3 regions of the Shewanella inventionis genome follow, and region 3 is predicted to be linked to each of the others. Evidence: predicted binding sites of a transcription regulator. Region 3 holds the regulator's gene; each other region holds the start of a gene.
The links. The regulator sigma-54, encoded in region 3, starts transcription at its own class of promoters, with help from an activator protein. The targets are predictions, from matches to a motif close to GTTGGCACGNNNNTNGNNT.

Region 1: a site for sigma-54 is predicted at 2,027-2,045, ahead of nirB (nitrite reductase large subunit NirB). Genes of this name have one in related genera too.
Region 2: a site for sigma-54 is predicted at 3,820-3,838, ahead of K8B83_RS06060 (nitric-oxide reductase large subunit). Genes of this name have one in related genera too.

Annotation. Positions count from the first base shown of each region.
Region 1 is NZ_CP082926.1:3,441,462-3,449,822, forward strand. Features, by position in the region: gene nirB (nitrite reductase large subunit NirB) at 1-1,868, opposite strand, end outside; gene K8B83_RS15345 (ANTAR domain-containing response regulator) at 2,088-2,768, opposite strand; gene K8B83_RS15350 (glycosyl transferase) at 2,771-3,931, opposite strand; gene cobA (uroporphyrinogen-III C-methyltransferase) at 3,924-4,796, opposite strand; gene K8B83_RS15360 (nitrate reductase) at 4,796-7,552, opposite strand; gene cctA (tetraheme c-type cytochrome CctA) at 7,844-8,179, opposite strand.
Region 2 is NZ_CP082926.1:1,313,257-1,321,617, forward strand. Features, by position in the region: gene norR (nitric oxide reductase transcriptional regulator NorR) at 1-1,350, opposite strand, end outside; gene K8B83_RS06060 (nitric-oxide reductase large subunit) at 1,493-3,775, opposite strand; gene K8B83_RS06065 (tetratricopeptide repeat protein) at 4,185-5,066, shown strand; gene K8B83_RS06070 (TIGR02450 family Trp-rich protein) at 5,140-5,355, opposite strand; gene K8B83_RS06075 (HAD family hydrolase) at 5,391-5,978, opposite strand; gene K8B83_RS06080 (CIA30 family protein) at 6,011-6,613, opposite strand; gene K8B83_RS06085 (endonuclease/exonuclease/phosphatase family protein) at 6,964-8,100, shown strand; gene K8B83_RS06090 (GNAT family N-acetyltransferase) at 8,137-8,361, opposite strand, start outside.
Region 3 is NZ_CP082926.1:1,183,545-1,191,905, forward strand. Features, by position in the region: gene K8B83_RS05420 (transposase) at 905-1,156, opposite strand; gene K8B83_RS05425 (hypothetical protein) at 1,176-1,328, opposite strand; gene K8B83_RS05430 (hypothetical protein) at 1,584-1,775, shown strand; gene K8B83_RS05435 (HPr family phosphocarrier protein) at 2,089-2,358, opposite strand; gene rapZ (RNase adapter RapZ) at 2,378-3,241, opposite strand; gene ptsN (PTS IIA-like nitrogen regulatory protein PtsN) at 3,238-3,681, opposite strand; gene hpf (ribosome hibernation promoting factor) at 3,684-3,971, opposite strand; gene K8B83_RS05455 (RNA polymerase factor sigma-54) at 3,997-5,481, opposite strand; gene lptB (LPS export ABC transporter ATP-binding protein) at 5,625-6,356, opposite strand; gene lptA (lipopolysaccharide transport periplasmic protein LptA) at 6,353-6,931, opposite strand; gene lptC (LPS export ABC transporter periplasmic protein LptC) at 6,918-7,478, opposite strand; gene kdsC (3-deoxy-manno-octulosonate-8-phosphatase KdsC) at 7,475-8,026, opposite strand; gene K8B83_RS05480 (KpsF/GutQ family sugar-phosphate isomerase) at 8,041-8,361, opposite strand, start outside.

The sequences.
Region 1 (8,361 bases), 2.3 Mb from region 3:
CAAATTTCAGGTAATTGCGATAAGGTTGCACCAAACATATCAATACGTTGCCCACCGGTTATTTTGGTATACAAGTCGTATTCTTGAGCGATTTGTCCCATCGCAATCAATTTGGCCGGTGTGATTTCACCGCCAGCCACTCGCGGCACAATTGAGTAAGTACCGTCTTTTTGAATATTACCTAGATATGCATCGTTGGTGTCTTGCAATTGCACATGAGCATTATCTTGGTTTAAAACATATTGGTTTTGTAAACTGGCAAAAATCGATGCCGCTGCAGGTTTACAAATGTCACAGCCATAAGTGAGACCATTTGCACAAGGCTTACCATGCTGGGTGATCAAGGTATTAAAATCGCTAATGCCTTCGACCTGGCAAATGTGATAAAGCGCTTGTCTGTCATGGTCAAAATGGGCACAAATTCCGGCATTAAAATCAAGCCCTGCAGCTTGCAAGGTTTGGTCAATAATCTTTTGCACTAAAGGCGCACAACCACCACAACCAGAAGCGGCACGAGTACAAGACTTAATCTCAGCCATTTTATGACTGCCAGCGTTCACCGCATTAACAATGTCCCCTTTGGTCACTTGATGGCAAGAACACACAATGGAGGTATCTTTGAGATCTGCTTCGTTTTCAGCCCCAGCCAGTAACAAATCAACGGCAGAGCCTTCAATCTCATCTTGCGATAAATACATATCAAGCAAACGGCTATAATCGCTATTGTCGCCAATTAACACGGCTCCTTTTAAAAACTTGCCGCTGTCATCAAGCCAAAGCTTTTTGTATATACCAGCTTGATTGTCTGATAATTCTACAAACTGAGCATGTTCAAACCCACGGCTAGCACCAATAGCCGCCACATCAACGCCTAACAGCTTGAGCTTGGTGCTCATGTCTGCTCCGGTAAATGATTGGCTTGGCACGTTTGAGGTCGATGAGGCTATGTGAGATGCCGCCACACGAGCCATTTGATAACCTGGCGCCACTAAACCAAATATTTTTTGTTGCCATAAAGCACATTCACCAATGGCATAAACATCTGGAGCTGATGTTAAGCAGTAATCATCAATTTCAATACCGCCACGCTCACCAATGCTAATATTAGATACTCTTGCCAGTGCATCTTGTGGGCGAATACCGGCCGAAAATACAATCATGTCGGTTTCAAGATACGAGTCATCATTAAAGGTCATTCGATGAATAGCGGTTTCGCCATCAATGATCGCTGTCGTGGCTTTAGATGTGTGTACACTGACGCCAAGCTGTTCAATTTTACTGCAAAGTAACTCACCGGCTCTGTCATTTAGCTGAACGGGCATCAATTGTGGGGCAAATTCAACAACATGCGTTTTTACCCCTAATTGCATCATGGCATTTGCAGCTTCTAAACCCAATAATCCACCGCCGACAACCACACCAACTTGGCTATTTTGCGCCGCAGCTTGAATGGCCTCGAGATCTTCAATGGTGCGATACACCAAACATTGCGCCCTATCGTTACCCTGAATAGGTGGCACAAATGGATAGGAGCCAGTAGCTAATACCAAGCGGTTATATGAATAACTGTCACCTTGAGCACTCGTAACGGTTTTAGCGGCAATATCAACAGACGCGATTGGCGTATTTAGGTGAAGCGTGATCCCCCAATCTTGATAGTCCTTTGCGCTTGTTAGCATGAGTGGCTCAGCGCTGCCTGTTTCAAAATATTTAGACAATTGCACTCGGTCATAAGCGGGACGAGGCTCTTCACCAAATACATGCACTTCAAATGTTTTATTGAGCCCTAAACTACACAGTTGCTCAACAAAGTGATGACCTACCATGCCATTACCGACGACCACTAATTTGGGTTTTGAGATTGTCATTTCCTACTCCTTCATGCCTGAGACCGTAAAAACAAAATGGCGCCAACTCCAATTAAAGAGTTGGCGCCATTGCCAGTTACAATCCCGAATTTTTAATTTTACTGGTTACACACTTTGGTTAATCAACCATTATCTATGCGCAGTAACATACTGTGATATTGCAGACTTTATGCCAACAGACATAGCAAAATAAACATCTGATTTTAAACAATTTAATACTTAACAACCTTTATGGTTAGTCGAGTTGATGTTCACCTTAGACACAACCGCACCAACATGGGGCGCACCATGATTGATCGGTTCAGCGCAATCACGCTTAGATTGATTGACAACCGCAATAATTTGAGAAGACATTTGTGCCAACGATAGGCCTTTTTGCATGGCTTGTTGTTGAATAATTTGGTGGGCTTTAGCTTCATCAAACCCTTGCTGCATCAAGATCAATTTAGCCTGGCTGAGTAATTTAATGCTGCGAATTTCATCATCCAGCTTTTTAAATTCTGCAAGCGTTTTACTGGCGGCATTAAAACGAATTTGAGCCAAACTGATCACGCTCGTTAAGCGGTTAACAGTTAACATGTCAGGAATAAAAGTAATGCGTCCACAATCGAGTAATTCAGACAACACTGTTTGTTCCCAGGATTTAGCATTGACGATAATCACCATGGGGTTGCTGGCTAAAGTGCGTTGAATTAACCCCTGAATTTGGCTATGTAATTTGTCAGTCAGTATCAGTAACGTATCAAACTGCTGCTGGTGAAGCCGTTGCTCAACCTGACTAATTGAAGCCAATACAGTGACGTGTCCAAATGCGGCCAAACAAGCCTGATATTGCACCATTTCGCAATCGACTACCGGCACAACTGAAAAACTGGGATCACACAAAATTAAGCTACGCATTGCTACTCCTTGTTGTGCCAATTAGCCAATGGACTATTTACAGAACTAAAACGATTTTGCCAGCATTGTTGACTGACACTGATGGCCTGCTCTACGGTAAAAGGTTGCTGTAAACCCAGTCTATGTTTCGATTGTTGATTAAGTAACAGCAAGACAACCGCTAACGTTGCAGTGATGCTACTCAGTGCTTGTTCTATCATGGTGCATGACATCAACTCACTGAGCATATTTGTATTTAACGATTGTTGTTCGCGCCATAACAGCGCAAGGATCTCACTAGACAATTCAGCTTGGCCGATTTTTGCACCAGAAAAACCTTCTAATAATGTTGGGATAGTGATACTCGACAACACAAGTTTATTAGCTTGCCCACTAATAACTCTGATATCTGTCGCCACTCTAGGGTTAATCTCTGTTTCACCTTGCAACCCTTTAAAAATAGCAATCTGACCTGCTGAGTAATCTTTATGTGCAAATAGGGTTTCGCATACTTGCTGATGTAAATCATCTAACCCAGGGTGAAAATAACTGCGTAAACTGATCGGTGCATTAGTTGGATTAATACAACGTGCTGCTGATTGAATTAAACTGCGTAAACCGAGTTCTTGATGTAATTGGCGGCAATCATCTAAAACAGGCACTAAATCCCCAGCACGAACATAAACGATATGATCAGAATTTAATGCATCCTGCGCACTGTTTGGGCAAGTGCAACAACGAATATTTAATGCATCGATGCAAGATTCAACATGACGACGATGAGGCAATGCCTGGCTATCGCCATGTAGCATCACTCTAATCCCTTGGCTTGCGAGCAGTTTTGCCACCAACAATAACCAAGGCAATTGCTCACGTTTACCGGCATAAACGGGCCAATCAATATCGACCGTGAGTGACTCCCAGCCAGTAACAACACTTCGGCGTAATCCGGCAACCATGCCTGCGACTTCGTCAACGGTTTCACCGCGCACTCGCATGAGCATCATGGCACTGGCCATTTGTACGCGAGTGGCATGCCCGGAGGCAAACCCTTCTATCAATAAAGCAGCCTCTGCAAAAGTTAACGCGCGCGAGCCCTTTTCACCTTTGCCAAGTGCCTTTATTAATAACCGAAAATCAAATGCTTCGGCTGATGTTAAGGTTAGCTCGCCAATTTTAGGCATATAAAGCCTCATATTCTTGATGTGGCTGTGACGAAGCAAAATCAATATCATTTAGTAACGAAGTTAATTGCTGACCAACGCCAACCACGTCACCAATAATAATCAAGGTCGGTCCAGAATCTTTAATGGTTAATGCGGCTTCAGCCATGGTTTTGACCGTTGCGTAAGTCACTATTTGATTCGGTCTGCCGCCATTGGTGACAAAGGCCACGGGTAAAGTTGCGTCACATTGTGCGTCAAGCAAACCCACTGAAATACGGGCGGCTTGTTCTTTGCCCATATAGAAAACCAACGTCGACTGAGCAGCTAATAAGGCTTGCCACTGAGCAGGAGCCACCGCATTATCATCATCCGACATTTTAGTACCGGTGATTAAGGTAACGCTGCGTGCCATACCGCGAAACGTAAGCGGAATGCCTGTACTTGAGGCACAACCTAATGCCGCAGTAACACCTGCAACAAACTGAGAACGAATGCCATGTTGGGCAAGATAAAGTGCTTCTTCAGAGCCGCGACCAAAAATATGCGGATCACCACCTTTTAAACGCACCACTTTTAAGCCTTGCCGAGCCAACGACAATAGCAATGCGTTGATGTCTTCTTGCTTGATACTCGGTTGGCCACACCGTTTACCAACAAAATGACGCTGGCAAGTGGGTGTTACCAAGGTTAGGATTTCACTGCTGACCAGGCTATCAAATACCAGTGCTTCAGCTTGAGCAACAATGCGCGCAGCTTTTATTGTCATTAACTCTAACTGACCACAACCGGCACCAACGATAGCAACCTCACCCGATTGCAATGATGTTGAGTTAACTGCACCAGTCAAGTTAACGCCTTGGATAACGCTATCTATAGTTTGCATTAGGCAACATCCTCTTCAGTTGAGTATTCTAAATCGACATAGGTTAGTGCTTGCTGCCAATGTGCTTGGGCACATTGTTTAACTTCACTTTGGCAACTACCACATTGACGGCCACAGCCTAAACTGGATTGAGTGGCATCTAATGCCTTATCAAATTGCAAATGCTGTTTGCCATGATGAAATACTTGTTGATCAAATTCGGCATTTATCTGGTTAGCAATTTGTGCCTCAGTCACCCCTGTGCAAGCACAAATCAATGGGCTGTTTCCAGCATTTATTTGCTGATGTAATTTCTTAATGAATGTCTTATCGATGGGCTTTCCGATAAACGCATTCATGGGCTCTAGTGCCAAATGAACACGGGTGGTAGACAACACTTTAATGGCACAAACGATGTCTTTTTCCATATTGCATTGCACATGCACTCGCTGGCCATTTACGTTAGCTGACCATAATAATGAGTGAGGTGTAGACTGATAAGCAAAACCATCTTCAGCTCGGCTAAAACCGATGTGATGGCATACTCCTGTTGTTAATGTTTGCGCAACCTGCCAGCACATACCTTGAGCTGAAGGATCATGAGAGCCAAACACAATACCTTGTAATGCCAGTTCTACAGGCTTAATAACAACCGCTTGAGACTTAAACCCAGGCTGCAAAGAAACGGGATCGACTCGGTTATCAAGGTACTGGTTCACACCCTTACCTAATGAAAATTGCTCAGACCAATGCATAGACATTAAAGCCATGCTCTTAGGTATATCTTGGTCAATCACCACACGTGCAAGCGCAAATTGGCTGGTATTATGTTGTACATCCGACTCAAGAGTAACGAGCTCGCCTTCTTTCACTGAATATTGTGCAAGTGTTTCAGGATGCAGTTGAATGATGGGCTCAGGAATACTTGCTCGCAAACTAGCAATATGGCCGGTACGGGTCATGGTGTGCCATTGATCGCGACTACGGCCGCTATTCAATATCACTGTACCGGTCGACGTTGTGCTATTGCTCATATTGGTGTCAGCAGGTGTGACAAATTGCGCCTTACCCGTTGGTGTTGCAAACACACCATGGGTAAATACCCGCACACCTTGTTGACCAATTTGATCAGCCGATGCGATTGGCCATTGCGTGGGTAATAAGTCGTTATACTCACTGTCACTTAAGTTTGTTAATCCACTTAAATCGAATATTTTACTTGGAAAAACCTGTTTCACCTTGGCAGATAACCCAGCAAACTCGCGAAATACACTCGCACTGTTAGTAAACTCAAAACCATTAAAACCCATTTTTTGAGCAACTTGACTAATGGCCCACCAATCTGGTTTGCTTTGCCCCTTTGCAGCAATAAAACCACGCTGACGCGTGATGGTGCGCTCACTGTTAGTAACAGTGCCACATTTCTCAGACCAACCTTGAGCGGGTAACAACACATCTGCCAGTTTTGCAGTATCAGAATCTGGACTGATTTCGGACACCACAACAAAAGGGCAATCTGCCAACGCTTGCGCAATTTTGTTGCTGTTAGGGAGTGACACAACCGGGTTAGTGCCCATAATCCAAATGGCTTTTATTGTGCCTTGTGCGACAGCATCAAACATATCGACCGCGGCGAGGCCTTTTTTGTCTGCAACATGGTCAACTTGCCAAAAATCGGCGAGTAGTTCACGCTCTGGAGCAGAAAACCCCATATGGCAAGCTAACTGAGTTGCTAGGCCGCCCACCTCACGACCGCCCATGGCATTTGGCTGCCCAGTTAAGGAGAAAAAACCGCTGCCAGCCCTGCCCACATGCCCCAAGGCTAAATGACAATTAATAATGGCGTTAGTGGTATCTGTGCCAATAACCGACTGATTAATACCCTGGCACGACGCTGTAAGTACATTTCGATTTTGCGTAAATAATTGATAAAACTGGGTAAGTTCAGCCTCTGTTACACCCACTTGTTTAGCCAGTTTTGCAACATCAGCACTCAACAGCTGTGCATCCCCGACCACCTCTTCAAAGCCTTGTGTATTTGTAGCGATATACTCATGATCAAGCTGTTTATTATCGGCTAAATACCCTAATAAACCATGAAACAACGCCAAATCCGCACCGGGTGCAACAGCGAGATGAATGTCAGCTTGTTTTGCAGTGGCGGTAGCAACGGGGTCTATCACCACTAATGTCGTTTGGTTGGCTTTTTTAGCGGCCAAAATACGCTGAAATAAAACCGGATGAGTCCATGCGGTATTGGCACCGATTAAAATAATCACTTCTGCATGTTCAATATCATCGTAGCAACCAGGCACAACATCTTCACCAAATGTTCGTTGCATGGCACTGACAGCAGATGACATACATAAGCGTGAGTTCGTGTCGACATTAGCGGTTTTAAGATAACCTTTAACAAATTTGTTTGCGACGTAATAATCTTCGGTAAGTAATTGACCAGAAAGGTACAGCGCAACAGAGTTGGGACCATACTTGGCAATCGTTTGGGCAAACTTATCAGCTATTAACGAACTGGCCTCATCCCAGGCTATTGGTATACCTGAACGTAACACTGGATAACGTAATACATTAGGCTGAGATAAGCTGTCGAGTAAACGCTCACCTTTAGCACATAGATGACCGTGGTTAGCAGGATGTTGACTATCTCCCGTTAAAGTGAGTGTAGACACGTCAGCATTTTCCCAATCTGCTTGAGTTGAGGACACACTAACGCCGCACCCTACACCACAATAAGCACAACTAGATTGGATTGTTGACATACATTGACCCTTTCAGATTAATCATTTCATGTGATTAATACTGCGAAAGCCGTGCCAAAAAAATTAACCTACTGATTTAACTTAAAAAGGGAGAGTTTTTACCGCGAAGTAACACTAAAATTGCGCAACATAAGTGCAACACAGCACAGTTAAAGTGCGCAACCAATTGAAAATAAAAGAATTTATATACCTCTAAAGAGGTATGTCCATAAGTTTAAGTTTAAAACGATACTCAGTCTAAAACAAAAATACCGACATAATATGTCGGTATTTTTTAATTAAATAAACGAATTATTTAGCAGTACGACCATCATCATGGCATGTATCGCATGTTGGCTTATCGCCCACTTTAGCTTCATGAGGTGAGTGACAGTCAGCACACATTAATACACCATCATGCGGTTTGTGGTTATCATCCATTTCAGCAAGTGAACCATGACAACTTTGGCATTGTTCAAATTCATATGCGCCATCAGCTGATGGCTCTTCATTAGCATGACAGCTTTCACAGCCACCCATTTCAACGTGAAACTCAGCAAGGGTTTCGTCAGCTGCAAATGATGCAGAAGACATCATCATTACCGAAAAACCTGCCGCAAACAATGCACTTAGCAGTTTGTTGCTCATTATTCATTCCTCCAATTTAGTGTATGCCCACATTCTTTTTATCTGACGCAGGTCCTACACCGAAGCACGACACTTAACTTAATTCATCACTCAACTATTTATATCGCTAATCATTAAATTTGATATCCATAGAGATCTAAATTAATGGACAATTTAAAAGTAGTTAAGCAAGTCACTTTAAG
Region 2 (8,361 bases), 130 kb from region 3:
CGGTAAGTGATTTTCGCCCTGGGGAGCAAATTCAAAATGATGCGCTTGTATGGTGCACATACCATCTCGTATGCCCGCTGATTTTGCGAGTACTGCCGCGCGATGAATGGCATGTTCAAGCTCACGAATGTTTCCTGGCCAATCGTACTGATTGAGTAATGCTAAGGCGTCACTACATAATCCTAAATGATTTAGCTGTAATTGTTGGCGATAGCGCTCAATAAAAAAGCCGGCCAACAAATGAATGTCTTTAGGTCGCTCTCGAAGCGCTGGTACCACAACGGGAAACACACTTAAACGATGATATAAGTCGGCCCTAAAGCGACCTGCGAGTATTTCGCTTTTTAGATCTTTGTTGGTGGCAGCAATGATGCGTACATCGACTTTTAAGCTGCGGTCATCGCCTACTTTTTGCAAGTCACCGTACTGCAATACTCGCAGTAATTTCGCTTGTAAATTAAGCGGCAATTCACCTATTTCATCTAGGAATAATGTGCCTTTATCAGCCACTTCAAATTTACCACTGCGATGGCTAATCGCCCCGGTAAAAGCCCCTTTTACATGGCCAAATAATTCGCTTTCGGCAACTGACTCTGCCAATGCGGCGCAGTTTAAATACACCAATGGTTTATCTGCGCGGGGTGAGTGTTGGTGTACGGTTTTGGCGATGAGTTCTTTGCCTGTACCCGTTTCGCCTAAAATCAATACGTTTAGTTCAGTTGCAGCGACAACATTGACTTCATTGAGTAATGCTAAAAATGCATCGTCCTGGCCGATAATCTCAGTGGCAGTATCGAGTTGCCCCTTGGTTTTATTGTTGATAAGAGCAAAGTTATTGGCTTGTTTTTCAAGTTTATCAATCAGTAAAGCATTATTAAGTGAGGCGGCGGTTATGGCGCTTATGCTGCGCAATTCATGATTGGTAAAATGATCAAATTTATTGGGGTCAAGGGCATCAATAGTTAATGCTCCAATCAGTTGATCGTTAGCAAAGAGTGGTAACCCCACACAGGCGTGTACTTTTAAATCACCATCCACATTAGGGATTAATCCATCATAAGGGTCGGGTAATTGGCTGTCGGCAGGAAAGCGCACCACATCACCGGCCCGCGCAATGGCCTCAAGCCTTGGGTGTTCATTGATAATAAAACGTCTACCCAGTACGTCTGCGCTTAAACCATCAATGGCTAATGGGGTAAATTGATGGCCCTGAAACGACAATAACGCAGCGGCATCACATTCGAGAGTGTCTCTGAGCGTGGTTAATAAACGTGAAAATCGATCGTGAGTTGATAAATTTGCAGTGATATCAAGCGCGATACGAGTTAAATCTGTCTGACTCAATGCCATGGCAAACTCCGAGATGAACTACATACTTGTCATTATGACAAGTGTAAAAATAACAACAAGGGTTGCGTAGTTATCATGATCACAAAAGGGCCGCTATGTTCATAAAAGGGCCCTTTTGTGAGTTAATTACTCGGTTATAGTGTTATGCCAATGCGACGGTTTGCTTCGCTTTAGCGCTCTTGCTACTAATGGCTTTTTTGATCAAATCAAATAAAAACGCTGCCATCAATAATCCACCAACACTAAAGATAATGTCGCCGAACATTCTCATCCATACGAGGTTTTCAACTAACTCACTGTGAATAACCGCAGGTGAGCGCGCATACCAGTAACCGTGATCGATAGCGGCAAAGAACTGTACAATACCTACAGGCAATAGCGACATAAAGACCATCGCAGCAAGGCCAAGGTTTAACGTCCAAAATGCCCCTTTAAGGTATTTATGGTTCCATTGCATGTTGCCAGTTAATCCACGTAAGCAGAATAGCATCAGCCCCATGCCGAGCATGCCGTATACTCCCATAAATGCAGCGTGAGCATGGGTAGCCGTCGTGTTTAAGCCTTGAATAAAGTACAGCGAGATTGGTGGGTTGATTAGGAACCCTAATACCCCAGCACCTACTAAATTCCAAAATGAGGTGGCAACAAAAAACATAATGGCCCAGTGATAACGCTCCATCCAAGGGCTGGCTTTACGTAAGCGATAGGTCTCCATTGCTTCAAAGCCAATGAGGGCTAAAGGCACCACTTCAAGGGCCGAGAATATCGCGCCCCATGCAATCACAGAGGTTTGAGTGCCAGTAAAGTACAAGTGGTGCAGGGTACCGATTAAGCCACCGGTTAAAAAGATAACCGTAGAAAACAATACTGCACCGTTGGCACTGCGTGCACGGATTAAGCCTAAGCGAACTAGCATTAATGCAATAACCGAGGTGGCAAAGGTTTCAAAGAAGCCTTCTACCCACAAATGCACAACCCACCAGCGCCAATACTCTGCAATTGCAAGGTTTGAGTGTTTGCCCATAAATAGGCCTGCACCATAAAACAAACCAATAGCAACACATGAGGCATACAGCACCCAAATAACCGGTTGCATGTCGTTACTGACTTTAAGTGCCGGACGCATTGAAGCCGTAACTAATGCAAGCCAAATTAATAAACCACCCAGTAATAGGATTTGCCACACACGGCCTAAATCAATGTATTCGTAGCCTTGATGTCCAAATAAGAAGTTCATGTCGAGATCAAAATACTGCTGGACGCCTAACCATTCACCCGCCATAGAGCCTAGAACGACAATAACTAAAGCCACCCACAACACATTAACGCCAAGGCGTTGATACTTCGGCTCATAACCAGATAATGCTGGTGCAATATAAAGCCCTGTCCCTAACCATGCAGTGGCAATCCAAAATACGGCTAGCTGGGTGTGCCAGGTACGCGTAACCGAATAAGGTAAGATTTCAGAGATGGCGATGCCGTAAAACTCCTGGCCTTCTACTGCGTAATGCGCGGTCACGCCTCCCAATAATATTTGAAGTAAAAACAGACCAATAGCGGTAATAAAGTATTTGCCTACTGCTTTTTGCGATGCAGTTGGTTTAGTGTGAAATAACGGATCTTCTTTCGCGGGTTCAGGTAACGACTCTTCTTTACAGCTGGCGTGATGCCAAATCAGCATCCCTACACCTAAAATCAGGGTGATAACACTTAATATTGACCACACGATATTGTCTGAGGTGGGTAAATTGCCAATTTGTGGGTCGTACGGCCAGTTGTTGGTGTAGGTGTAATCATAACCTGGGCGCTCAGTTACCGCGGCCCATGCGCCCCAGAATAGGAAAGCATTTAATAACTCACGATGTTCGGCATCGGTTATCGTGCCTTCTTTCATGGCGTATTGTTCACGCAGTGAGCTTAATTCTGGGTCGTCACCAAATAATGACAAATAATGTTGCATCACCTGGTTAATGGCGGCAATACGCGTATTTGACAGTGCAACATAGGTCTTGTCTTCAGCCCCTTTTATCACCGTATTATGACGAATATCATTTCTAAGGGCTTTTTCTAACCCCGCTTGTTGCTCAGTATCAAGATCAGCAAAATCGCGGTTAAAACGTTCTTTTGCCGTAATAGACAGCCAGGCTTGTGCTTCACGATGTAACCAGTCTGCAGTCCAGTCGGGTGCCACGTATGAGCCATGACCCCAAATTGAGCCTAGTTGATGTCCGCCCATTGAGCGCCATACTAACTGGCCTTGTTCAATATCGTGTTGAGTAAAAATAGGTTGGCCATTAGTGTCAGTAAAGGCTGTTGGAATGGGTGGTTTTTCTCGATAGATGCCACTTCCTAAACTGAGTAACACAGTAAAAGAAGCGACTAGCACGATTAGCAGTGCAATGCCGGTGAGTTTGTTTTTGCTCATAAGTCCTCTTAGCACAAAGTCATTTTGATACAGATAACCTGACATTACACAAGACGTGCCAACTTTTTATTTTTATTTAACGTGCTGATTTTAAATATTAATTTTTTGTGTCGGCTTGTTGTTGGTGTGTCATTAAGACATTCTTTTTGTGTGTCATTATGACTGTTTCGTGTCAAAAAGACTGTAATTGTTGGCTTGTGATGTATTTTTGAAGCGACTTTTAAGGCTAGCTAATTTGAAATTTTTAAACGTTGAACCAATCTAAGCAAACCTAGATAAACACTGGCGTAGTGTTAATGTATTGTTGCATTTGGGTATTCGTAGGTTGTTTTTTAACCCTTTTATACTATGGACAACGTAAGCTTTGGCGCTGATAGTAGAAAATCGTTAACTAAAAGGAATTAGCAAAATGCACTATAAAACAATTATTTTTAGCTTAATCGCGAGTCTGCTTATTTTTGTGCCATACAAAGGTGAGGCCAGCCAGTTGCCTGAATGTCAAACAGCGGAATGTGTTGAATACTTTAAAGCCTACCGCATTTTGACTAAACGTGGTCATTCATCGGCAATGGCAATGTTAGGTGAGTTTTATTATGCCGGATATGGTACTGATAAAGATTTAGACATGGCATTAAAATGGTATCGTCGTGCAGGTAAATTTGTATTGGATGCTAAATACAAAGCTGGAGTCTTGTATTTGCAAGACACTCACCTTAAAGATGTCGACGAAGGTATCGAATTTTTAGAATATGCCTCAAAATTGGGCCATGCTCAATCATCATACTTATTGGGTAAGATGTATTTAGGTGGTGGTATTGTCGAAGAGGATATGGGCAAGGCAGACCAATATCTTGCACGAGCTTACGAAGAAAAAAATTATGCTGCTAGAGATTTTGGTCAACAACTTTATCTGCATGAAAAAACGAAAGATCTGCCTCTAACGCAATTGTATGCATTAATTGCAAAAGATGTAGTGACGTTATCACCTAAGCAGGGAGGGGCAGCTGAACAAACTGCGGCGGTAGTGTTCCCAGAAGGTGAAATGGAAACGCTAGATGTGACGATGGATACGTTTGAGAACATGTTTGGCTCTCACATCGCTCAATTGAATCATATGATCCCAGACACATCAAAAGGCACTGGCTCAAATATCCCTGGGCAAACATGCGCTAAAATGTGGGGTTGTAGCAGTGAAGGCGATAGCTTGCGCATAGGTGATGTTATGCTATCTGACTGGGGCTTAGAGACTCTTCAATTTAGAATTGAAGGTTCAGTATTCAATATTAGATAAAAGAATGTTAAATAAGCCAATATTAACTATGTAGGCTTTGGGCTTAAAAAAGTGACTCATGGCGAGTCACTTTTTATTGCCAGCCTATTTTCCATTGCTGTGGATCTTTTAAATCGCGCCATTCGATAGCAAATTCAGCGTTATTCATTTCTGCGCGAATAATGCATTCAATCACATTTTGTTGCTCATCATATTCCACTTTGGTAACGCTAAAGTGCTTAAGCTTATTAACCACCTCAACTTTAGTCCATTTGCTGTGAAGTAATTTCTTAGGGTGAATTCGATTCATGCGGTTCTCTATTTGGCTACGACGTTAGCACCAGATTACTGGATAAATGGCAGTAATTGGTTGAGCTCATCAATCACAATGTCGGCAAGGTCTTGATAGCGGCTTTCAACACCGTGTGTAATTAAACAGGCAATCATGCCGGCATTATTGGCGGCTTGAATGTCATATAAATAATCACCGACATACATAATGTGCTCAGGGGCAATTTGCCATTGGTTTGCAATTGCTAATAGTGCATCTGGTGCAGGTTTTGCCGGGTAGTCTTCTCTGGTTAATACGTGGTCAATGGCGATAGCATTTTGTTTTACTTTCATTGTGCTGGCCACAAGACTGTTGCGGGTGACAATGGCTGTGGGCAGTTTTGCAGCTTCAATCGCGCAAATTAACTCGGCCATGCCTTTAATCGGTTTGGCTGTTATCGCGTCTTGGTATTCATGTTCAATAATAATGTCGTTGGCACGAGCCTGACTGGTTTGACAGCTCAATTCATCAACGTATTTAAGTAGGTCTATACCTTCTGGGCAGCCGATTTGTTGGCGTATTAAATTAAAGTCTAAACTCGACTCAACTAGCGTGCCGTCTAAGTCGAAAATAATGCCTTTAATTTTATAAGGTGATTGCAATTTTTGGCCTTTTTATCTTACATATTAAAAGATTAGCGTTGAGCATCGAATGCAATAGAGTGTAACTCAATTGCAAAAGGGCCTTGCTGCTTTTGTGCTACAAGAAAACCAACACGATCAACATCCATCAAGCTTAATGCTGGTGGATTGCTTACCGTTCGTCCTCTAAAGCTAACCGTAAAATCCTCTACTGTAAAAGTATGCTTGGTAAGCATACCCGCTTGGGTAGTAAAGTTGGCAACGTAGGCTTCACCATAAGACAGCTTAGGTGTTTTTAAACGCAGTTGATAAACCTTACCGTCACCTTTAACTGCAATAGTGAGTGCTGATGCAGCAGATATTTGATGCTTAAACCGAAACTCTGTCGATGCGAATCCACCGTTATTGTCTAACGACACATTACCGGTAAACAACAGTTCTTGCTGTTGATTCTGTTTGATTTGGCTTTGTGATACACCGCCCATCACAGTGTCATTATTGATCTGCCAATGTTCAAAGTGATTCTTGTCTGCAAAATGAAATAACATAGTGTCCTCACTCGTCGCATTAGCCGAATTCATCAAGATTACCGCGACAATAGCGCTATTGGTCAAGGTGTGTTTACACAGTTTATCAGTGTTAAAGGCTAACATCATTGATCCCTCTGCAGTATTGTTTCGTTTGGGTTCGGTGAATTTCGCCGTAAAAAAATGGCTTATCAGGGTGAGGGATAAGCCAAAGGGTCTTACGGAGGTTGGTTACACTTTCATGCATAGGGTTAAATCGGGTCTAAATTACTGACAACGAATGTATTGAAGGTTAATCATGGACCTTTATTCATTCACTGATTATTTTTACGTGAGTTTTTGGGATTCGGTTCAATTTATTTTTGATTTGCTCAACAGACCAATATAAGCGCTTAATGAGCTAAAACTGAGTCTTGTTATTCATGGCGTTCTATCACACAAATCAGTATCCTAGTATGAGGTTTTATTAGGATTAACATATGTTAAACGTAAACGATGGATCATCACCTGCAGCCCAAGAGCTTAGCTTTAATGTGGTGAGCATTAACTTATTTAACTTTATTGAACCGCCTTATGCGTTTTATGACTTTGAAAACATTTACAGCGACAAGCAATGGCAAAAAAAGTGTGCCTGGTTGAGTGATTTTATTGAACAAAGTCAACCAGACATTATCGGTTTTCAAGAGGTGTTTAGCCCAGATGCCTTAGCTAAACTGACCCAATCATTAGGGTATGACTATTTTGTGGCCTTAGATGAGCCAGAAGTGATTAGCGACTATGTTTACCGCAGCCCAGTGGTGGCGATTGCTTCTAAATACCCGATTGTTGATGCTGTGAATGTTAGCCCAGATCCGCAATGGGTCGCTCAATTAGGCCTAGCTGATACTTTTGCATTTAGTCGACATCCATTGAGGGCTACGATTGAATTACCCGTATTTGGCCCTTGTGATTATTATGTTATCCATCTTAAGTCAAAGCGCAGTGGCGTAAGCCGCGACGACATTAGCGAGAGCGGCCTTAGCGGCGCACCAGACTTTGTAGCACGCCAGGTGCTGGGGCGGTGGGCGTCGAGTTTACAACGAGGCAGTGAGTCAGCATTGTTGTGCCACCAAATGTTAATGCGTCGTCAGCAAACTCAGCATCCGTTTATGTTAATGGGTGACTTTAATGACACGCTGGGCAGTGAGTTATTAGCGGCCTTTAATAATCAGCTGCGGGTGTTTCGCAGTGATATTGAAGACCCGAAATTAGCTAAACTTAGCGAGACCGCGTTAATGTCAGAGTTGCATCAAAGCAGTTTGTACGACAGTTATGAATTGTTTATAGCCGCAACCAAATGTAACGCAACATTGGCACAAGATGAGTTTGAATCGGCATCGATCATAGATGATGAACCACACCTTGCAAGACAACCCACTCATTATTACGGCAACACAGGATCTGTACTTGATTATATTTTAGTGTCGAGTGAGTTTAACCCCACTCAACAGCAAAATTTGGCGCATGTTATTGATTATCAAACCTTCGACAGGCACCTTGTTCGACCCGATTATGAACGCGACAGTGACAGTACTGATCACGCGCCCGTGATGATGCGCTTTAGCGTCAGAACCTAAGACTGACAAAGAGTTTGGTTAGTTAGGGGCAACACTTTACTTGGTATTTTCTTCAAACATCACATAATGGCTTTGCTGCATGCCAAGAGACTCATAGGTTTTTTGAGCAATTTTATTATCATGCTCAACATATAATCTAAAGCTTGCGGTGCCACCATTGGCTGCGGCAAAGTCTTTCACTGCTTGGTAGAGTTTGCCATAAATGCCCTGGCGACGGTTTTGCGGGCGTACATACACACTTTGGATCCAGTAATAATTACT
Region 3 (8,361 bases):
GCCATTAATTACTGTCAATCAATATTAGGTATGGTTAATTGTAGTAATAGTAACAACTTTTGGTAGAGATATAACCGCAAAAATTGATTTTATGAATAATATCAATCGATAAAGCTAGTTATAAAGTATTAGTAAAATAAAGTTAGATACAACTTACGGTTTGATAACGTCGAAATCGGGCCGAGACCTCTGTTGTTTTGGGATAGCTCTTTCAAGGATATTTTTGCAGCGAACCTTGTTTAGATTGTTTACTCGCTGCGGGTCACAACAATTTTAATCAAGCCATATCACGAAAAATAAAGCCCCACAGCATCCTGCTTTGGGGCTTTTGCTTGCATTGTCTGTGCTTTGTTTACACTTTTGTTTAAGCCACCTTAACTTTCTAAGAAGATTTGAGTGGTAACGTAAACTCAATCCAGCCTATGGCATGAATAAAAATGACGTTATTGGATATAGAGTCTGGGGACCCAATAACGCCTGAACTGTTATGCTCGTTGCAACGGTGCAACTCACGGTAAAGCAAATAAAGCGGCAAGGATGCAAGATATTGTGCGCTTATTGTTATTAGTCTGCTTTGCTGTGTTATCGACGTGCTGGGGGCGAGTTGATAATACGTTCAAACATCCTTGCCATAACTTAGGTAGAACAGCGTTGTACTAATCACACTTTGTCTACTTGAATAAAAATGACGTTATTGGATATAGAGTCTGGGGACCCAATAACGCCTGAACTGTTATGCTCGTTGCAACGGTGCAACTTACGGTAAAGCAAATAAAGCGGCAAGGATGTAGATATTGTGCGCTTATTATTAGTATGATTTTTGTTGCTATTTGCTTTGTACTATCAGTCTGCTGGGGAACAAACTGATAGCACTGTCATACATCCTTGCCAAAACGGTTGTTGTTTAGCTTGCCATTGTTTGTAGTTGTTGGCTTAATTGAGTAATTTTTTGCTGTAAAAGAGCGATTTCTGACATGATGGCTCCGCGATTTTCAGCTTTATGGTTTTCGCTATATTTGACCCATTTGTAAACTGTTTTAGCAGAAACACCATATTGTTTGGCAACGTCAGATAACAGGCGATTGTGCACTTTAACTTCGTTGATGACTTGATGTTGAAAGTCTGCTGGGTATTGTCTGGCAGTTGAAGTATTCATACGATTCATTCCTTACGCTTTATTTATACTTGTTCGAACGAGTTTCAACTTCGTCCCATTGGCTGCAACCAAGATGCGCTAAGAAAAAAATGTTTTGACGGCATTGTTCAACCAGCTTGGCAACGATGTGATTTGCTGATTGGATATTTTTACCTAGGTTTATTTTATTCATCGCTTTCTCCTACAACTGACAATGGACCGCTTAAAAAACAAACTACTACTTAGTAGGTATATAGCTCTATATGAAAAGCTCGTGCCAACTTTTTTAAAATATTTTTATTGATTAATATCAATTGCTTACTGATTTTTGCGTGTTTTTGGGTAAATTGACCTCTGATTTAATTGGTGCATTTGCACTAATTTGGTGAGCAGATCGATTAACCACAAAGTATTGGTATCAATTGAGGGGGCAGTATGGCTGGTATTTATGGCAATAAAAGGTCACGTTAATGACAATATAAGGACGTTTTCAGAGATTGCGGGCTTAGATAATGTGAGCTTAGGTAATGCGAGCTTAGAGATTGCGGGCTTAGAGATTACGGGCTTAGATAATGTGAGCTTAGAGATTGCGGGCTTAGAAATGACGCTGTATTGCTTGCATAGGCAATATTACTGGTGAACGACCAATATCAATCAGCACAAGAGTGTGATCATTCTTACTGGTTAACATCGCTTATAGCGTCGTTAGAAATTTTGAAGGTAGAACAACTAACTAGCTGCAAATTATGCCTTATTCTAAGCGATTTTCCCTACGCCATCTCTGATCACTTATTTAGCCTGATGGTATAAGATGTGCGAATTGGAACCCGCTTAACATAAAAGATCTTTGTTTATTTATACCACAGGCTTTATTAAGTTAATCATACTAACCTTATATATCATGAGGTTAAACTTACCACGCAATAAGCACTTAATGGTTTTAGCGTTTGGCTTTAGCAACATTCGTCGAACTTGTCGTTAATTAGGTTGCACACAGCGTCTAAAGCGGCTTCTGCGTCTGGGCCTGTGGCTGTCACTGTGATCATTTTACCTATTCCGCTTTCTAGCATAAGTAACCCGAGTACACTGGCTGCACTGGCTTGTTTATCTGCCTGGATTAATGTGATTTGGGCGTTGAAGTCTGCGGCCAACATGGCCAGTTTTGTCGCTGCACGAGCATGTAAACCCAATTTATTTGAGATAGTGACTTGGCGTTCTAACATTGTTGCTGCTCCGCGAGGGCTAAGGGTTATTTTCGTTAATATTTAGCTCTCTATGGCGTGCATTAACAGTGTGCTTACTGCCTTGCCTGAACCGTTTTGCCAGTTGATCGGTAATATAAACTGACCTATGTTGCCCGCCTGTACAGCCAATTGCAATCGTTAAGTAGCTGCGATTATTTCGCTCTAGGTGTGGCATCCAGGTCTCGAATAAATTTTCGATTTGCCAAATAAACTTATTAACTAACGGCTGACGTCCAAGAAACTCTTGTACTGGCTCATCAAGACCTGTAAAAGGCCTTAGTTCAATTTCCCAGTGTGGGTTGGGTAAAAAGCGCACGTCAAACATAAAGTCAGCCTCGGTGGGCATACCATGCTTAAAACCAAAGGACTCAAAATTAATCACTAATTCTTTATCTACACTGCCAAGCAATATTTGTCTTACTTGGTCACTAAGCTCGTAAATATTTAATGCAGATGTATCAACATAGTGATCGACAATTTTGGCGATAGGTTCTAATAAGCGGCCTTCTAACTTGATGGCTTCTTGAAGCGAAATTTGATTCTTTGATAGCGGGTGTAATCGGCGAGTTTCACTGTAACGTTTAAGTAAAACTTTGTCGCTGGAGTTTAAAAAGAAACTGGTTATCTCGGTATCAGGTTGTAGCATCGCCAGCTGCTCTTGTAACACTTTGCCTTGTTCAGCAATATTACGAACATCGACACTGATGGCCACCAAGTCATTACTGCCTTTTAATTGCGCCAGTAACGTGCCGATAAGTGGCAACGGGAGATTATCAACACAGTAATAACCTAAATCTTCTAGCACTCTTAAGGCGACAGATTTACCTGAGCCAGACCGCCCAGATACGATGACGAGTTTCATGCGGTGATTACCTGATAGAGTTCAGTTGAGTCGTGGATTTTACGAAGCTGTTTTAGTACTTGTTTGTCGCTGAGCTTTTGCGCCATTGATGACAAGGTACTTAAATGTTGCTGGCACTGATCGGCTGGCACTAACAAAGCAAACAGTATATCTACAGGCTGTTTATCGATAGCATCAAACTGGATTGGCTCTTCACATTTTATAAAAATGCCAATAGGGTGATCGATTGTTGTCAATCGGCCATGAGGTATCGCGATACCATTGCCTATACCTGTGCTACCCATTTTTTCCCGCGCGAGGAGACTTTCAAAAACCTCTTGCGAAGATAGGGTCGGGTACTGGGCAGCGACGATATCGCTGATAAGTTCCAGTACCTTTTTCTTACTGCCCGGTGTGGCACAGGTGGTGCATTCCGGCTGCAGGATGGTACAAAGTTCCATCGTTAGTGTTTTGTATACTTCTCTTTGTGTTTAATTACCTGACGATCGAGCTTGTCTATCAGGGCGTCTATTGCTGCATACATGTCGGTATGTTCTGACATGGCAAAAATTTCTCCGCCTTTTAGGCTGATTTTTGCTTCTGCTTTTTGTTGTAACTTTTCTACGTTGAGCACAACGTGAACATTATTGATCTGATCGAAGTGCCGTTCAAGCTTTGAAAATTTTTCCTGAACGTACTCTCGTAAAGATTCGGTTATTTCAACATGATGCCCAGATAGATTGATTTGCATTACACATCTCCATTGTTGAGTAAAATTATAGACTCTTACGTTGGTTTGAGGGCGGGATTAGCATTGCCTCACGGTATTTTGCAATCGTACGACGAGCAACGTTTATGCCCTGTTCTGCCAGAAGTTCTGCCATTTTGCTGTCGCTAAGTGGTTTTTTCTGGTTTTCTGCAGCGACCAGCTTCTTAATAAAGGCGCGGATTGCTGTTGATGAGCACTCTCCACCATCGTCAGTACTGACATGGCTGGAGAAAAAGTATTTTAGTTCAAATAACCCTCGTGGGGTGTGCATGTATTTTTGTGTCGTGACACGCGAAATGGTCGACTCGTGCATTTCGACTGCTTCTGCAATGTCGTTTAGTACCATGGGTTTCATGGCTTCTTCGCCGTATTCGAAAAACCCTTGTTGGAATTGCACAATACAATTGGCTACTTTTAATAGGGTATCATTTCGGCTTTCAAGGCTTTTGATAAACCATTTTGCTTCTTGCAAATGCCCACGAATAAATTGGGTATCTGACGGGTTTTTGCTGCTACGTGCCATGGCCGCATATTGTTGATTAACACCAATTTTGGGCATATTGTCTGGATTTAATTCAACAACCCAACGACCGTTCTTTTTAAACACGGTGACATCAGGGATGACATATTCATCTTCAGTTGCGGTAATCAATAACCCTGGACGAGGATTAAGTGACTGAATGAGGGTAATCGCATCGCGTAGTTCATCTTCTTTTAGACGAGTTTTACGCATTAATAACCTAAAATCGCGGCCAGCAATCAAATCTAAATAGTCTTTGATAAGCATGCGCGCATTATCAATATGTGGGGTTGAGTCGGCATATTGAGCTAGCTGAATGAGTAGGCATTCACTGAGATCGCGCGCAGCTACACCTACGGGATCAAAATGTTGGATCCGCTTCAGTACCGCTTGTACCTCGTCAAGTTCAATGCTTTCATCGCCCATTGCTTCTAGTATTTCTTCTGTACTTTGGGTGAGATAGCCGCGTTCATCGATGGCATCAATGATGGCTGTTGCAATGGCAAGGTCGGTGTCTGAAAACGGGGTTAAGTTTTTTTGCCACTCTAAATGTTCATATAACCCTTCGGTGGTTTCACCCTGAAAAGGCATATCGTCGTCACGCATGCTGGCGCTGCCTGAACCAGACATGGGTGATGCGGTGTAGACTTCATCCCATGTGGTATCCATGGGGAGATCGTCCATGGTTTCTTTACTGATAGATTCAGTGGTGTCGACGGTTGAAGTGTCTTTTTCTACACTGACATTGCTATTGTCACTGAAGTCGGTGTCTGATTGATCTCGGCTTTCTTTTAATGGATCTTTGGCTTGAGAAAATTCATCTTCTATTTCAAGCAGTGGGTTTGAGTCCAATGCTTGTTGGATTTCTTGCTGTAGCTCCAATGAAGATAATTGCAGCAAGCGAATGGCTTGCTGCAATTGAGGGGTCATAGTTAGGTGTTGACCCATTTTAAGTTGGAGTGACGCTTTCATTTACCGCTTATCCCTAGATGATTTCCATAAAAATAATAATTTCGATAACTGTAGTGGATTGCCACATACGTCGGTGTCATATAACGCTATTTCGGTATCGTTCAACGCAATGAATTAGATAGGTTAAAAGACTTATCACTTAACTATAGCTTGAATTGTTCACCTAAGTACACAGCTCGAACTTGTTGATTGCTCAAGATCTCATCAGGTGTGCCTTCTGCAATTAAATTTCCTTGACTTACAATGTAAGCTCTCTCGCATACGTCAAGTGTTTCGCGCACATTATGGTCGGTGATAAGTACCCCTAAACCACGGCTTTTAAGCTGTTGAATAATTTTTTTAATGTCGATAACAGAGATAGGGTCAACACCGGCAAAGGGCTCATCAAGTAAAATAAATTTGGGGTTGGCAGCCAATGCTCGGGCAATCTCTACACGCCGACGCTCACCACCCGATAACGACATACCCTGGCTGTCGCGAATATGGGTAATGTGAAACTCTTCAAGAAGGTGTTGAAGCTGCTCAATGCGCTCATCATTACTGAGTTCTTTGCGCGTTTGTAACACGGCCATGATATTGTCATGCACGGTGAGTTTACGAAAAATACTGGCTTCTTGCGGTAAATAGCCAATACCTTTGCGGGCTCTTAGGTGCATTGGATCTGATGTTAGATCATCGTTATCGATTAAAATACGGCCTTTATCGCTTTTAACTAATCCAACAACCATATAAAACGTTGTTGTCTTACCGGCGCCATTTGGGCCCAATAAACCTACTATTTGCCCCGTTTTAACAGTTAAGCTTACGTCTTTTACGACTTGGCGAGCTTTGTAGCTTTTGGCTAAGTTTTCAGCGGTTAGGGTAATTTGGGTCATGGTTTAATCTGCTTGTTAACTGGGATCTCGGGCAGCTTTTGTTTAGGTGCTGACTCGTCTTGGAAGTTTTCAGGCTGAATAATGGTGATAACACGATCTTGGCCTTTACCCGTGCTTTCAGCGATGAGCTCCTGGGCTTTAATATTGTATTTAATCAGGTTGCCCGTTACCTGGCTGCCAGCTTGGTCGAGTTTAGCATTACCGGTTAGGGTTAGCGTGGTTGTGGCAAGGTCATAGCTGATTTCGTTAGCACTGGCTGTACCGATTTTGCCATCATCTAATTCTTGAGAAAACGTTGCTGGTTTGCCTGTGGCGATTAGGCGTTTTGACGCGCTATTTTCTGGTGTAAAAGCGCGTAGCTCATCGGCATTAATGTTAATTGTACCTTGCACAACAGTAACTGGGCCGTTAAAGACGATTTGATTGTTTTTAATGTCGGCAGACTGGCTCACCGCAGCAATTTTTAGCTCTTGCTTTAGATCACCTTGTTTGGCCATTACTGGCATGCTCAGCATACAAAGTAAACCACTCAATAGCACAGCGGCATTGGCGCGATGTCGTTTATTGTGACTCATATGTTCCTTCTACTTGGCTTAGTAGCGATAATTTTTGCGAATTCAAGTCAGCATGTAGGCCTAAACCTTGAATCATAAACCCTTTACCTTTGATATACACCATATCTTGTGAACTGCCTATCATGGTTGATAAATCAAGGGCGACAGCTTGCGTTGTTAATGACTGTAAAGGCTCTTCGATATCTATGGCGTCGATAATAACATTATTTTCTAAGCTGACCTGATTGGTTTGTTTATTTAATTGACCTCTATCTGCGCTGAGTTGCCATTGGGCTTTGCCATTTTCTGGGTAAATTAAATAAACTGGCTCTGTAAAATGGGTGATGTCACTCGAAGCGTAGTGTTCCATGTGTTTTGCAGTCACTTTACTTTCTATAAAACCTTGCGCGTTGAATTCGGTCGTTTTAAGGTCATCAGCGATAAAGTCTGGGCGTTCGACACCCACAACTTGAATCGCATCCATTTCGCTACGTTTCACTTGTGTTTGCCAGTACAGCGCAAGTGCAAGGCCAAAAAAAGCAGTAATCCCTATGGTGACTCTGTTCATATACTCATACCATGGGCGCCAGCAAATTTGTCTTGGCTGAGGAGGAGTAGATCGGTGAGCTCACGCAGAGCGCCATGGCCACCATTGATACTGGTGGTCATATGGCAATGTTGTTTTACAAAGGGGTGACCATCTGCAACACAAACAGCAAGACCCACCGCTTTCATTACTGGCAAATCAACCATGTCGTCACCAATGTAGGCCACTTCGTCGGGCGTGACATTATATAAAGACAATAATGCTTCAAATGGCTCAAATTTATTATCAATACCCTGATAGATATGTTGCACACCCAAAGCTGTCATGCGGGTTTCAACAATTTTGGATTTACGACCTGTGATCACGGCAACATGAATACCGCTGGTGAGTGCGGAGCGTACGCCGTAACCATCACGAGTGTGGAATGCTTTTAATTCTTCGCCTGCATTACTTAAATAAATTCTGCCGTCAGAAAAAACGCCGTCTACATCGCAAATCAGCAGTTTGATTTTTTTAGCACGTTGCCAAATATCGTCGCTGATGGGGCCGTAAAATCCTTGATGAATCATTGTGTCTGACATGGTTAAATAACTCCTGCTTTAACCATATCGAGCATATTGAGTGCGCCGATAGGTTGATGATGTTGGTTTACGACAATCAGTCCGTTAATATTTTTTGCTTCCATAATTTGCAGCGCTTGTGCTGCTAAAATGCCGCTTGGACTGGTGACACAATTTTTGGTCATGACTTGCGAAATAGGGGTGGTGCGTAAGTTGACTTCAGCATCTATGATGCGTCGTAAATCTCCATCGGTAAAAATACCCACTAGGGTGTTGGATTTATCAACGATGGCCGTCATACCTAAGCCTTTTTTAGAGATCTCATATAACGCCTCAGTAATGCA